3 regions of the Citrobacter rodentium NBRC 105723 genome follow, and region 1 is predicted to be linked to each of the others. Evidence: predicted binding sites of a transcription regulator. Region 1 holds the regulator's gene; each other region holds the start of a gene.
What was found. Region 1 encodes PurR, which represses purine synthesis genes. Its sites were predicted from a motif close to CANGCAAACGTTTGCNTG; they were not measured.
Positions count from the first base shown of each region.

Region 1 (3,870 bases):
CGCCAGCCCGGCGACAATCGCCCCCATTACCGGCACGAAACTGTAGCCCAGCCCCCCGGAAATCACCGCCCCGCCCGCGGCGGCGCCCAGCGCGTTACCGAGATTAAAGGCGCCAATGTTGACCGAGGACGACAGGCCCGGCGCTTCGTGCGCCACACGCATCACGCGCATTTGCAGCGGCGGCACGACCGCAAAGGTTGCCGCCCCCCAGACCACCATACTAATGGCCGCCCCCAGTTCATTGCGCGCAAGGAACGGGATCGCCAGCATAATCACCATCAGCAACAGCAGAAAGCCTTTCAGCGTGCCGTTAACCGAGCGATCGGCCAGTTTACCGCCAAGATAGTTGCCGATAGAGAAGCCAACGCCAATCAGCACCAGCATCCCGGTGACAAACGCTGGCGTGGCATGGGTGATGCTGTGCAATACCGGCGCGATATAAGTATAAAGCGTGAACATAGCGCCGGCGCCCAGCACCGTGGTCAGTAATGCCGACAGCACCTGCGGGCGCATCAGCACAGCCAGCTCTTTTTTCACCTCCGGACGCGTACCGGCGCCGCCTTTCGGCAAGGAGAAAAACAGGCTCACTATGGCGATCACCCCCAGTCCGGCGGTCGCAATAAACGACATGCGCCAGCCAATGGTTTCCCCAAGCCAGGTTGCCGCCGGCACGCCGCCAATGTTGGCGATGGTCAGCCCCATAAACATAGTGGCGACCGCGCTCGCCTGCTTGTGCTTTGGCACCACGCTTGCGGCGACAACGGAACCGAGGCCGAAAAATGCGCCGTGGTTGAGGCTGGTGAGGATGCGGGACAGCATCAGCGTGGCGTAATCAGGCGCGATAGCGGAAAGCACGTTCCCCAGCGTGAAGATAGCCATCAGAAAGATCAAGGCATTACGGCGGCCACGGTGCGAAAGCAGCAGCGTCATGAGCGGCGCGCCGACCATCACCCCAACGGCGTAAGCGCTGATCAGCATCCCTGCTGCGGGTATCGACACATCGACGCCGCGGGCAATAACCGGCAATAAGCCCATTGGAGAGAATTCAGTCGTACCGATACCGAATGCGCCAATGGCCAGCGCCAGTAAGGGATAATTTATTTTCATACGGTAATGACTCCGCCTGTCCGCGTTTATTCGCGATGCTAAGGAAAGTCAAAAGTATGATGCTAATCACAAAAAAAGAGAAGTTTACAATTTTACAAAAGACTTTTGCAAAACCGATAACAATAGCGGCGAGCGTGAGGGAGCAACCGCCCCCTCAGCGATGAATCAGTGCAGCGCTGCGGTTAAACCACCCGCAACAATCAGGGCCAGAACAATAAACGTGGTGATTAATGAAAATTTCAGATCGGTGCTCATCAAGTTTTCTCCTTTTTATACCCACACAAAAAGTGATATAGCGCATTTTTGCACACTTGACGGTAAAAATCTCCCATGTTTTAGAGTGATATCTGTTTTTAACACTTCCCCTTTTCGTTAAGATCAGCCAAAATTCGACGCTTACTTGTTTAGCGTACCGGCCATTGACCCCTTCCTGACGTTCCGTGTCGTTTTCCCGGCGTGCCGCAACCCTGATGTTGCGATCGGGGTGTGTAAAGGCAAACGATTACTTAGCGTATTTAATGTTCAGGCAGGGTCTGGAGTGAGATGTAATGGCAACCATTAAAGATGTAGCGAAGCGAGCAAACGTTTCCACTACAACCGTATCACACGTAATCAATAAAACGCGTTTCGTTGCAGAGGAAACGCGTAACGCGGTGTGGGCGGCAATCAAAGAATTGCACTATTCCCCCAGCGCCGTTGCCCGCAGCCTGAAGGTGAATCACACCAAATCCATTGGCCTGCTGGCGACCAGCAGCGAAGCCGCGTATTTTGCCGAAATTATTGAAGCGGTGGAAAAAAACTGCTTCCAGAAAGGCTACACCCTGATCCTCGGCAACGCCTGGAACAACCTGGAAAAACAGCGCGCCTATCTGTCGATGATGGCGCAGAAGCGCGTCGACGGTCTGCTGGTGATGTGCTCTGAGTATCCCGATCCCCTGCTCGCAATGCTGGAGGAGTATCGCCATATCCCTATGGTGGTGATGGACTGGGGCGAAGCGAAAGCCGACTTTACCGACTCGGTGATCGATAACGCCTTTGAGGGCGGTTATATGGCGGGTCGCTACCTGGTGGAGCGCGGACATCGTGAAATCGGCGTAATTCCGGGTCCGCTGGAGCGCAACACCGGCGCGGGCCGCCTGGCCGGCTTTATGAAAGCGATGGAAGAGGCGCTGATTAAAGTGCCGGAAAACTGGATTGTGCAGGGCGATTTTGAACCCGAGTCCGGCTATCGCGCCATGCAGCAGATCCTGTCGCAGTCGCATCGCCCGACGGCAGTATTTTGCGGCGGCGACATCATGGCAATGGGTGCGCTCTGCGCCGCTGACGAAATGGGCCTGCGCGTTCCGCAGGATGTGTCGCTGATTGGCTATGACAACGTGCGCAACGCCCGCTTCTTTACCCCGGCATTGACCACTATCCACCAGCCAAAAGATTCGCTGGGTGAAACGGCCTTTAATATGCTGCTGGACCGCATCGTCAACAAGCGTGAGGAGTCGCAGTCAATAGAGGTGCATCCGCGCCTGATTGAGCGTCGTTCGGTGGCCGACGGCCCGTTCCGCGACTATCGCCGCTAAGCCTTCTCTGCGGGCGTCTCATCAGGCTCCCGCAGCCACTCCCGGTTCAGCGTTTCGCTGTCTCCCAGATATTCCAGCAGCCACGCCAGCGCGGGCGACATATCATTTTGCTGCCAGGTCAGACAGCAGGCGGCGTCCGGGAAGGGATTTTCCAGCTCAAGCGCCACCCATCGTCCCGCGTTAAGATGCGGTTTGGCAAAGTGGGTCGGCACCATGCCGATACAGAGTCCGGCACTGATGCAGGTGGCGGACGAATCCCAGTCCGGCACCACCACCCGCCTCTGATTGTCCAGCAGCCACGTTACCCGTTTAGGCAAATTGCGCGAGGTATCTTCCAGCACCAGCGAGGGCCAGTTTCGCAGCGTGTCATCGCTTATCGGTCCAGCCATCGCCGCCAGGGGGTGATGGCTGGCGACCACGCAGCTCCAGCTCAGCATCCCCATATCCCGAAAGGCGTAGCGTCCCCCTACCGGAATGGCGCGGGTCGCGCCGATGGCGAGTTCCACCCTGCCGTCAGAGAGCGCATCCCAGACGCCGTTAAAGACCTCCTGAAACACCAGCAGCTCCACATCGTCGAAGTGGCGATAGAAATCGACGATCATCTGCCCGGTGCGCTCAGGCCGAACAATATTGTCCACCGCGATCGGCAACTGCCCGCGCCAGCCGTTAGCAATTTGCTGACACTGCCGACGGGTGTCCTGCATTTTTTTGATAACAGAACGCCCTTCTTTTAAAAACCATACGCCGGCAGGCGTCAGCGCCACATCCCGGTGCCGCCGCTCAAACAGCGGCACCGCCAGCCACTCTTCCAGTTGACGTACCGTATAGCTTACCGCCGAAGGCACCCGGTGCAACTCTTGCGCTGCCGAACTGAAACTCCCGTTGCGCGCCACCGCATCCACCACTTCCAGCGCGTATTCTGACCACATAATCTGCCTGCAAAATTTTTGAACGCAATAAGCAAATATTACCGTTTCACAAGGTAAAAGACACTCCCTACACTCTGCGCCAGAGTTTTTCATTAAAAATAAGAGAACAACTATGCAACCAGGAAAAGGGTTTTTAGTCTGGCTGGCGGGCCTTAGCGTGCTGGGATTTCTGGCAACGGATATGTATCTCCCTGCCTTCGCCGCCATTCAGAGTGACCTGCAAACGTCCGCTTCCGCGGTCAGCGCCAGCCTCAGTCTGT
Region 1 covers NZ_CP082833.1:4,082,035-4,085,904, forward strand. Annotated here, with positions in the region: gene K7R23_RS19395 (MFS transporter) at 1-1,107, opposite strand, end outside; gene cydH (cytochrome bd-I oxidase subunit CydH) at 1,273-1,362, opposite strand; gene purR (HTH-type transcriptional repressor PurR) at 1,656-2,681, shown strand; gene punR (DNA-binding transcriptional activator PunR) at 2,678-3,610, opposite strand; gene punC (purine nucleoside transporter PunC) at 3,723-3,870, shown strand, end outside.

Region 2 (3,870 bases), 2.5 Mb from region 1:
CCGACTGAACTGCTGGCGGAACAACATGCCAACAACTTCCGCCAGTGGTTTGCGCCGCTGGGCGTTGAAGTCGGCTGGCTGGCCGGCAAACAGAAAGGCAAAGCGAGACAGGCGCAGCAGGAAGCAATTGCCAGCGGTCAGGTGCAGATGATCGTCGGCACGCACGCCATCTTTCAGGAACAGGTGCAGTTTAACGGCCTTGCGCTGGTGATTATCGACGAACAGCACCGCTTTGGCGTACATCAGCGGCTGGCGCTATGGGAAAAGGGTGAACAGCAGGGTTTCCATCCGCATCAGTTAATCATGACCGCCACCCCGATCCCGCGAACCCTGGCAATGACCGCCTACGCGGATCTCGATACGTCCGTTATCGACGAACTGCCGCCTGGCCGCACGCCCGTTACTACGGTCGCAATTCCGGATACCCGGCGCAGCGATATTATTGACCGGGTACGCAACGCCTGCATTCAGGAAGGACGCCAGGCCTACTGGGTATGTACGCTGATTGAAGAGTCGGATCTGTTAGAAGCGCAGGCCGCAGAGGCAACATGGGAAGAGCTGAAGCTGGCCCTGCCGGAGCTGAACGTCGGGCTGGTGCATGGCCGGATGAAGCCTGCGGAAAAACAGGCGGTAATGGCGGCATTTAAGCAGGGCGAACTGCATCTGCTGGTCGCAACCACGGTGATAGAGGTGGGAGTGGATGTGCCTAACGCCAGCCTGATGATTATCGAAAACCCGGAACGTCTGGGCCTGGCGCAATTACATCAGCTTCGTGGTCGCGTAGGCCGCGGCGCGGTGGCCTCCCACTGCGTACTGCTCTACAAGTCTCCGCTGTCGAAAACGGCGCAGAAGCGTCTGCAGGTGCTGCGCGACAGTAACGACGGCTTTGTGATTGCGCAAAAAGATCTGGAAATTCGCGGTCCGGGGGAACTGCTGGGCACGCGTCAGACCGGAAATGCCGAGTTTAAAGTAGCGGATTTACTGCGCGATCAGGCCATTATCCCGGAAGTTCAACGCATTGCGCGCCATATCCATGAACGCTATCCGCAACAGGCAAAAGCGCTGATCGAACGCTGGATGCCGGAAACAGAGCGTTATTCCAACGCCTGATACTCACCGGAAAAGCGGCGGCAGTGATGCCGCCACGTCAGTTTTACTGGGCAAAAATCGGCAACAGCAGATACAGTTTAATCACCAGCGCGTTGACGATATCGATAAAGAACGCCCCCACCATCGGCACCACCAGAAACGCCATATGCGACGGACCGAAGCGGTCGGTAATCGCCTGCATGTTGGCGATCGCCGTTGGGGTGGCCCCCAGCCCAAACCCGCAGTGACCGGCAGCCAGCACGGCGGCATCGTAGTTTTTCCCCATCATCCGCCAGGTGACGAAAACGGCATACAGCGCCATAGCGACAGTTTGCACGACCAGGATCGCCAGCATCGGCAGCGCCAGCGACGCCAGTTCCCACAGCTTCAGGCTCATCAGCGCCATTGCCAGAAACAGCGACAGGCTGACGTTCCCCAGCACGGAAACCGCGCGTTCAAACACGCGGTAAAAGCCGAGCAGCGCCAGGCCGTTACTGACGATCACGCCGACAAACAGAACGCAGACAAAGGTGGGCAGTTCTAACACCGTCCCCGCTAATAATTGCGCAACGATCTTTCCGACGGTAAGACAGATGGCGATAAGCGCGATTGTTTCAATCAGCACCAGCGAGGTGATCATCCGCCCTACGTCCGGTTTTTCAAACGCCGTCGGCACTTCCTGGTCGTCAGGAATACCGTCTGGCGTGGTTGAGTGTTTAACGAGATAACGGGCAACCGGCCCGCCAATCAGACCGCCGAGCACCAGACCGAAGGTGGCGCAGGCCATCGCCACTTCCGTCGCGTTGGCAAAACCGTAGCGCTCGATAAACAGCTTACTCCACGCCGCCCCGGTGCCGTGACCGCCGGACAGGGTAATCGAACCGGCAATCAGCCCCATTAACGGGTCCAGTCCCAGCAGGCTCGCCATGCCAATACCAATGGCGTTTTGCATCAGCAGCAGCCCAACGACCACAATCAGAAAGATGCCAACAACGCGGCCGCCCTTTCTCAGACTGGCAATATTAGCGTTAAGACCGATGGTGGCGAAAAAGGCCAGCATTAACGGGTCACGCAGGGACATATCAAAATCGACTTCCCAGCCCATGCTTTTTTTCAGCACCAGCAGGGCAAGCGCCACCAGCAATCCGCCCGCCACGGGTTCAGGAATTGTATATTTCTTGAGAAAGGAGACTGACTGAACCAGCTTGCGTCCCAGCAGCAACGTCAGCGTTGCGGCAACAAGTGTCGATAAGGTATCGAGATGAAACATAAACAAGCTCCTGTTGTGTGCATGATTCGTTCACGCACGGTTATCCTGATTTTTCTGCTCTTTATGAGTTGTCGGAATGGATTTTAAGCAGAAACCAGGTAAAAGTTATATAAAAAGGTGAGTTTAGTTGTTTTAAATATTAAGATTCCTGCCTGGCAAACGTTTGCTTTTACCCTCTGGTCAGCTAAAATGCCCGCTTTTCCACCACGGGATTACCTCTGATGTCTGTTAATGCCCTCGAATCAGAAAATGCGCAACCGGTTGCGCATACTCAAAACAGTGAACTGATTTATCGTCTTGAAGATCGCCCGCCGCTACCGCAAACCCTGTTTGCCGCCTGCCAGCACCTGCTGGCGATGTTCGTTGCGGTGATCACCCCGGCGCTGCTTATCTGTCAGGCGCTGGGATTACCGGCTCAGGATACGCAACATATCATCAGCATGTCGCTGTTCGCGTCCGGCGTGGCCTCCATTATTCAGATTAAAGCATGGGGGCCGGTCGGTTCAGGGCTGCTGTCGATTCAGGGAACCAGCTTTAACTTCGTGGCGCCGTTGATTATGGGCGGCACCGCGCTGAAAACCGGCGGCGCTGACGTTCCTACCATGATGGCGGCGCTGTTCGGCACCCTGATGCTGGCAAGCTGCACCGAGATGGTGATCTCCCGTGTGCTGCATCTGGCGCGCCGCATTATCACGCCGCTGGTCTCGGGCGTGGTGGTGATGATTATCGGCCTGTCGCTGATTCAGGTCGGCCTGACGTCTATTGGCGGCGGTTATGCCGCCATGAGCAATAACACCTTCGGCGCGCCAAAAAACCTCCTGCTGGCGGGCGTGGTGCTGGTGCTGATCATTCTGCTTAACCGTCAACGTAACCCGTACCTGCGCGTCGCCTCGCTGGTTATCGCCATGGCCGCCGGCTATGCGCTGGCGTGGTTTATGGGCATGCTACCGGAGAACAGCGCGCCCGCTTCCCAGGCGCTGATTATGGTGCCGACGCCGCTGTACTACGGTCTGGGCATCGACTGGAATCTGCTGCTGCCGCTGATGCTGGTGTTTATGATCACCTCGCTGGAAACCATCGGCGATATCACCGCAACCTCTGACGTTTCTGAACAACCGGTTTCCGGCCCGCTGTACATGAAACGCCTGAAGGGCGGCGTGCTGGCTAACGGCCTGAACTCTTTTGTCTCCGCCGTGTTTAACACCTTTCCTAACTCCTGCTTTGGGCAAAACAACGGCGTCATTCAGTTGACCGGCGTAGCCAGCCGCTACGTAGGATTTGTCGTGGCGCTGATGCTGATCCTGCTCGGTCTGTTCCCGGCGGTAAGCGGTTTTGTACAGCACATTCCGGAACCGGTGCTCGGCGGCGCCACGCTGGTAATGTTTGGCACTATCGCCGCTTCCGGCGTGCGCATTGTGTCCCGCGAACCGCTGAACCGCCGCGCCATCCTGATTATCGCGCTTTCACTGGCGGTGGGCCTCGGCGTTTCTCAACAGCCGTTGATCCTGCAG
Region 2 covers NZ_CP082833.1:1,204,678-1,208,547, forward strand. Annotated here, with positions in the region: gene recG (ATP-dependent DNA helicase RecG) at 1-1,110, shown strand, start outside; gene gltS (sodium/glutamate symporter) at 1,154-2,359, opposite strand; gene xanP (xanthine/proton symporter XanP) at 2,581-3,870, shown strand, end outside.
Region 2: gltS (sodium/glutamate symporter) is a predicted target of PurR. The motif match lies at 2,512-2,529, and genes of this name have one in related genera.

Region 3 (3,870 bases), 1.4 Mb from region 1:
TCGCCGCAGATACGCGTCAATGGCGAAACGGCGCAGGGAGAGACGATTAAAGGCTATCTGCATCTCCATCGCCAGTGGCGACAAGGCGACGTCATTACCCTGCTGTTGCCGATGCGCGTTAAGCGCGTCTACGCCAGTCCGCGGGTGCGCCATACCGCCGGGAAAGTCGCGCTCCAGCGCGGACCGCTGGTTTACTGTCTGGAAGAGGCGGATAACGGCAGCGAGTTGCATAACCTTTCGTTGCCCTCTGACAGCCCATTGCATGAGGTTGCCGGAAGCGGCGTCTTACAGGGAAAAGTGCTGATTCAGACAGAAGGGCTACGCGTCGCCACTCCCGAAGAAGAAGCGCCGCTGTACAGCTTCGATACGCCGCCCACGAGCGTAACAAAACAGACGCTGACGTTTATTCCGTGGTTCAGCTGGGCGAATCGTGGGGAAGGCGAAATGCGAGTCTGGGTGGACGAGGCTTGATAATCTTGCCGGAGGACGGCGCTTCCGCCTCCGGCAAGGTGCCGGTTAACCTTCGTTATGCATCTCAAGGTTTTCCACTTCGTTCTGACGCTGCACCGCTTTGGCATCGTCATTGCGCAGGGAGTCGAGGAAATCAAGATACTGCTGATCCACGTCTTTGGTAACGTACACGCCGTTAAATACCGAGCATTCAAACTGCTGAATATCCGGGTTCTCGGCGCGTACGGCTTCGATCAGATCGTTCAGATCCTGGAAGATTAGGCCGTCTGCGCCGATGATCTGGCGAATCTCGTCCACTTCACGACCGTGGGCGATCAGCTCGTTGGTGGTGGGCATGTCGATGCCGTAAACGTTCGGGAAGCGAATTTCCGGCGCGGCGGAGGCCAGATACACCTTTTTCGCTCCGGCTTCGCGCGCCATCTCGATAATCTGTTCCGAGGTGGTGCCGCGCACGATGGAATCATCCACCAGAAGGACGTTTTTATCGCGGAACTCCGCGCGGTTGGCGTTCAGCTTGCGGCGCACCGACTTACGGCGCAGCTGCTGACCTGGCATGATGAAAGTACGTCCCACGTAGCGGTTTTTGACAAACCCCTGACGGTACGGCTTACCGAGAATACGGGCAATTTCCAGCGCAATGTCGCAGGAGGTTTCCGGGATGGGGATCACCACGTCGATGTCCAGGTCTTCCCATTCACGGGCGATTTTCTCGCCAAGCTTCGTCCCCATATTGACGCGGGCGCTGTAGACGGAAATCTTGTCAATGAAGGAGTCCGGACGGGCAAAGTAAACGTACTCGAACAGGCACGGGTTGCTGACCGGATTCTCCGCGCACTGGCGGGTAAACAGCTGGCCTTTTTCGGTGATGTATACCGCCTCGCCCGGCGCGACGTCGCGCAGGAATTCAAAGCCCAGCGTATCCAGCGCCACGCTTTCAGACGCCACCATATATTCGGTACGGCCATCACCGATGTCGCGCTTGCCCAGCACCAGCGGACGGATGCCGTTCGGGTCGCGGAAAGCAATCATCCCGTGGCCGATAATCATCGCCACGCAGGCGTAGGCGCCGCGGATCTGGCGGTTAGTGGCGGCAATGGCGGCAAAAATGTTATCGGCTTCCAGCGGATAGTGGCGGAAGTTATCCAGCTCGCTGGCGAAAATGTTAAGCAGAATCTCAGAGTCGGAGGTGGTATTGATATGGCGGCGCTTCTCTTCGAACAGCTTTTTACGCAGCTCATGGGCGTTGGTCAGGTTGCCGTTGTGAGCAAGGGTAATGCCGTACGGCGAGTTGACGTAGAAAGGTTGAGCTTCAGAGGCGCTGGAGCTGCCAGCCGTTGGGTAACGCACATGGCCGATACCCATATTGCCCTGCATACGCTGCATATGGCGGGCTTCAAATACATCGCTCACCAGGCCGTTTGCTTTACGCAAACGGAAGCAGTTGTTCGCATCAATGGTGATGATGCCAGCAGCATCCTGACCACGATGCTGAAGCACCGTTAAGGCATCATAAATCGACTGGTTGACCGGCATAACACCGGCGATACCGACAATACCGCACATACGTCTTTTTCCTCGTTAAGCGACAACCCAATGCTTAAGCCCTGGGCAAGAAACTTGACGAGCTTTGCAGATAGTCAAAGAACCATCTGATGATGAAACTGAACTCCGGGATCAGCCGCGACTGGCTCCAGTCCTCGCTTTTCGACAATCCGGTAAAGGTATCGAGAAAGAACAGAATGGCAGCGACAATCAACACGCCACGCAGAGCGCCAAAACAGATCCCTAACACCCGGTCAGTGCCCGACAAACCGGTTTTCTCAACCAGTTGCCCGACAACGAAGTTGACGACCGCGCCGACGATAAGCGTCGCGATAAACAGCACCGCGATGGCAATCCCGTTTCGAACCAGTTCATCTTCAAAGCCCGAAAACCAGACAGACAGATAAGTGTAGTAATGGCTGGCGACAAAGAAAGCACAACCCCATGTCACCAACGATAACGCTTCACGTACAAAGCCACGGATCAGGCTAACCAGACAGGAAAAACCAATCACCGCGATAATGGCGTAATCAATCCAGACCATATTCGTCCCACGATTTTACGCCCTGCCGTCCTGTTCGGGGCGCATTCTAACAGAAAAAGAAAACGTTTGCGTAGGGATTTCCTTCCCGCGCGTAAATAAAAATGGCGCTGAAAAAATATTCAACGCCATCATCATTTTGCCCCGCCGGGGCATTGCCGGATGGCGGCGTAAACGCCTTATCCGGCCTACGGACACCGTTTGCGGCCATCAGGCAAAAACCTTAGTTCGGGCTGTACCCCATCACTACTCCGCTCAGGCCGGAAAGCTGCTTCAGCTCGCCAAGCGATCCTTTCAGCTTGTCGCGCGAGGCATCCGGCCCGACCAGGATGCGGGTGATTTTACCCTGCACCGGCGTCGACGGCACAGTATATACCCGGTAGCCAGCGCCACGAAGTTTCCCTACGATTTCATTAACCTTATCGGCGTTTTTCAGTGCGCCCAGTTGAACAACGTAAGCTTTGCCCGTCGGCGCAGGTTTCTCCGCCGCTGGTTTTGCCGCCGGAGCAGGCGTAGCCTCAACCTGCGGCTGCGGTTTTGGCTTCAGTTTTTCAACCGGCTTAGGTCTGGGCTGCTCAACAGGCGCTGGCGCGAGATCGGGGTTGTTCGTGGCGGCATAGCGCGACGGATCCAGCGACGGCGCCGCCGCGTCACCAGCCCGCACCTCTTCCGCGGCGCCTTCCGGCGGCTGCGTCGGCAGCGCCTGCGTCGCGGCAGGCATCATGTCCGGCTCGTCGCGATCGCCCGGTTTCGGCACCAGCGGAATGGCGGCAAACTCATCCTGATAATGTTTTTTCTGCCCGTCGAGCAGGCCGGGAAGCACAATGACCCCCAGCGCGACCAGCACAATCGTGCCGACTAAACGATTCTGAAATTTACTCGCCACCGATTCTCCCCGCGTCCATCACTTCCATGACATGTGCTACCGTGTGGAAGGAGCCACACACCAGTACGGTGTCTTCCGGCTTCGCGTCAGCCCGCGCCGCGCGCCAGGCCTGCGCCACGCTGTCATAGACACCACCCTGGCCCAGATGTTCCAGCAGTTGTTCCGCGGTTGCGCCACGCGGCCCCTCCAGCGGAGCACAATACCAGTCGTCGACCACGCTTTTCAACCAGGCCAGCGTTCCCGCAATATCCTTATCGTGTAGCATACCGATAACCGCCAGCACGCGCCCCTGTTTCGGTAACATTTTCAGCCGTCCGGTAAGGTATTCCGCCGCATGAGGATTATGCGCGACATCCAGGATCACCCGCGGGGACTCGCTCACTATCTGAAAGCGTCCGGGTAAAATCGCCCCGGCGATACCGTCGCGAAT
Region 3 covers NZ_CP082833.1:2,718,708-2,722,577, reverse strand. Annotated here, with positions in the region: gene K7R23_RS12880 (glycoside hydrolase family 127 protein) at 1-471, shown strand, start outside; gene purF (amidophosphoribosyltransferase) at 517-2,034, opposite strand; gene cvpA (colicin V production protein) at 2,069-2,557, opposite strand; gene dedD (cell division protein DedD) at 2,778-3,440, opposite strand; gene folC (bifunctional tetrahydrofolate synthase/dihydrofolate synthase) at 3,430-3,870, opposite strand, start outside.
Region 3: cvpA (colicin V production protein) is a predicted target of PurR. The motif match lies at 2,613-2,630, and genes of this name have one in related genera.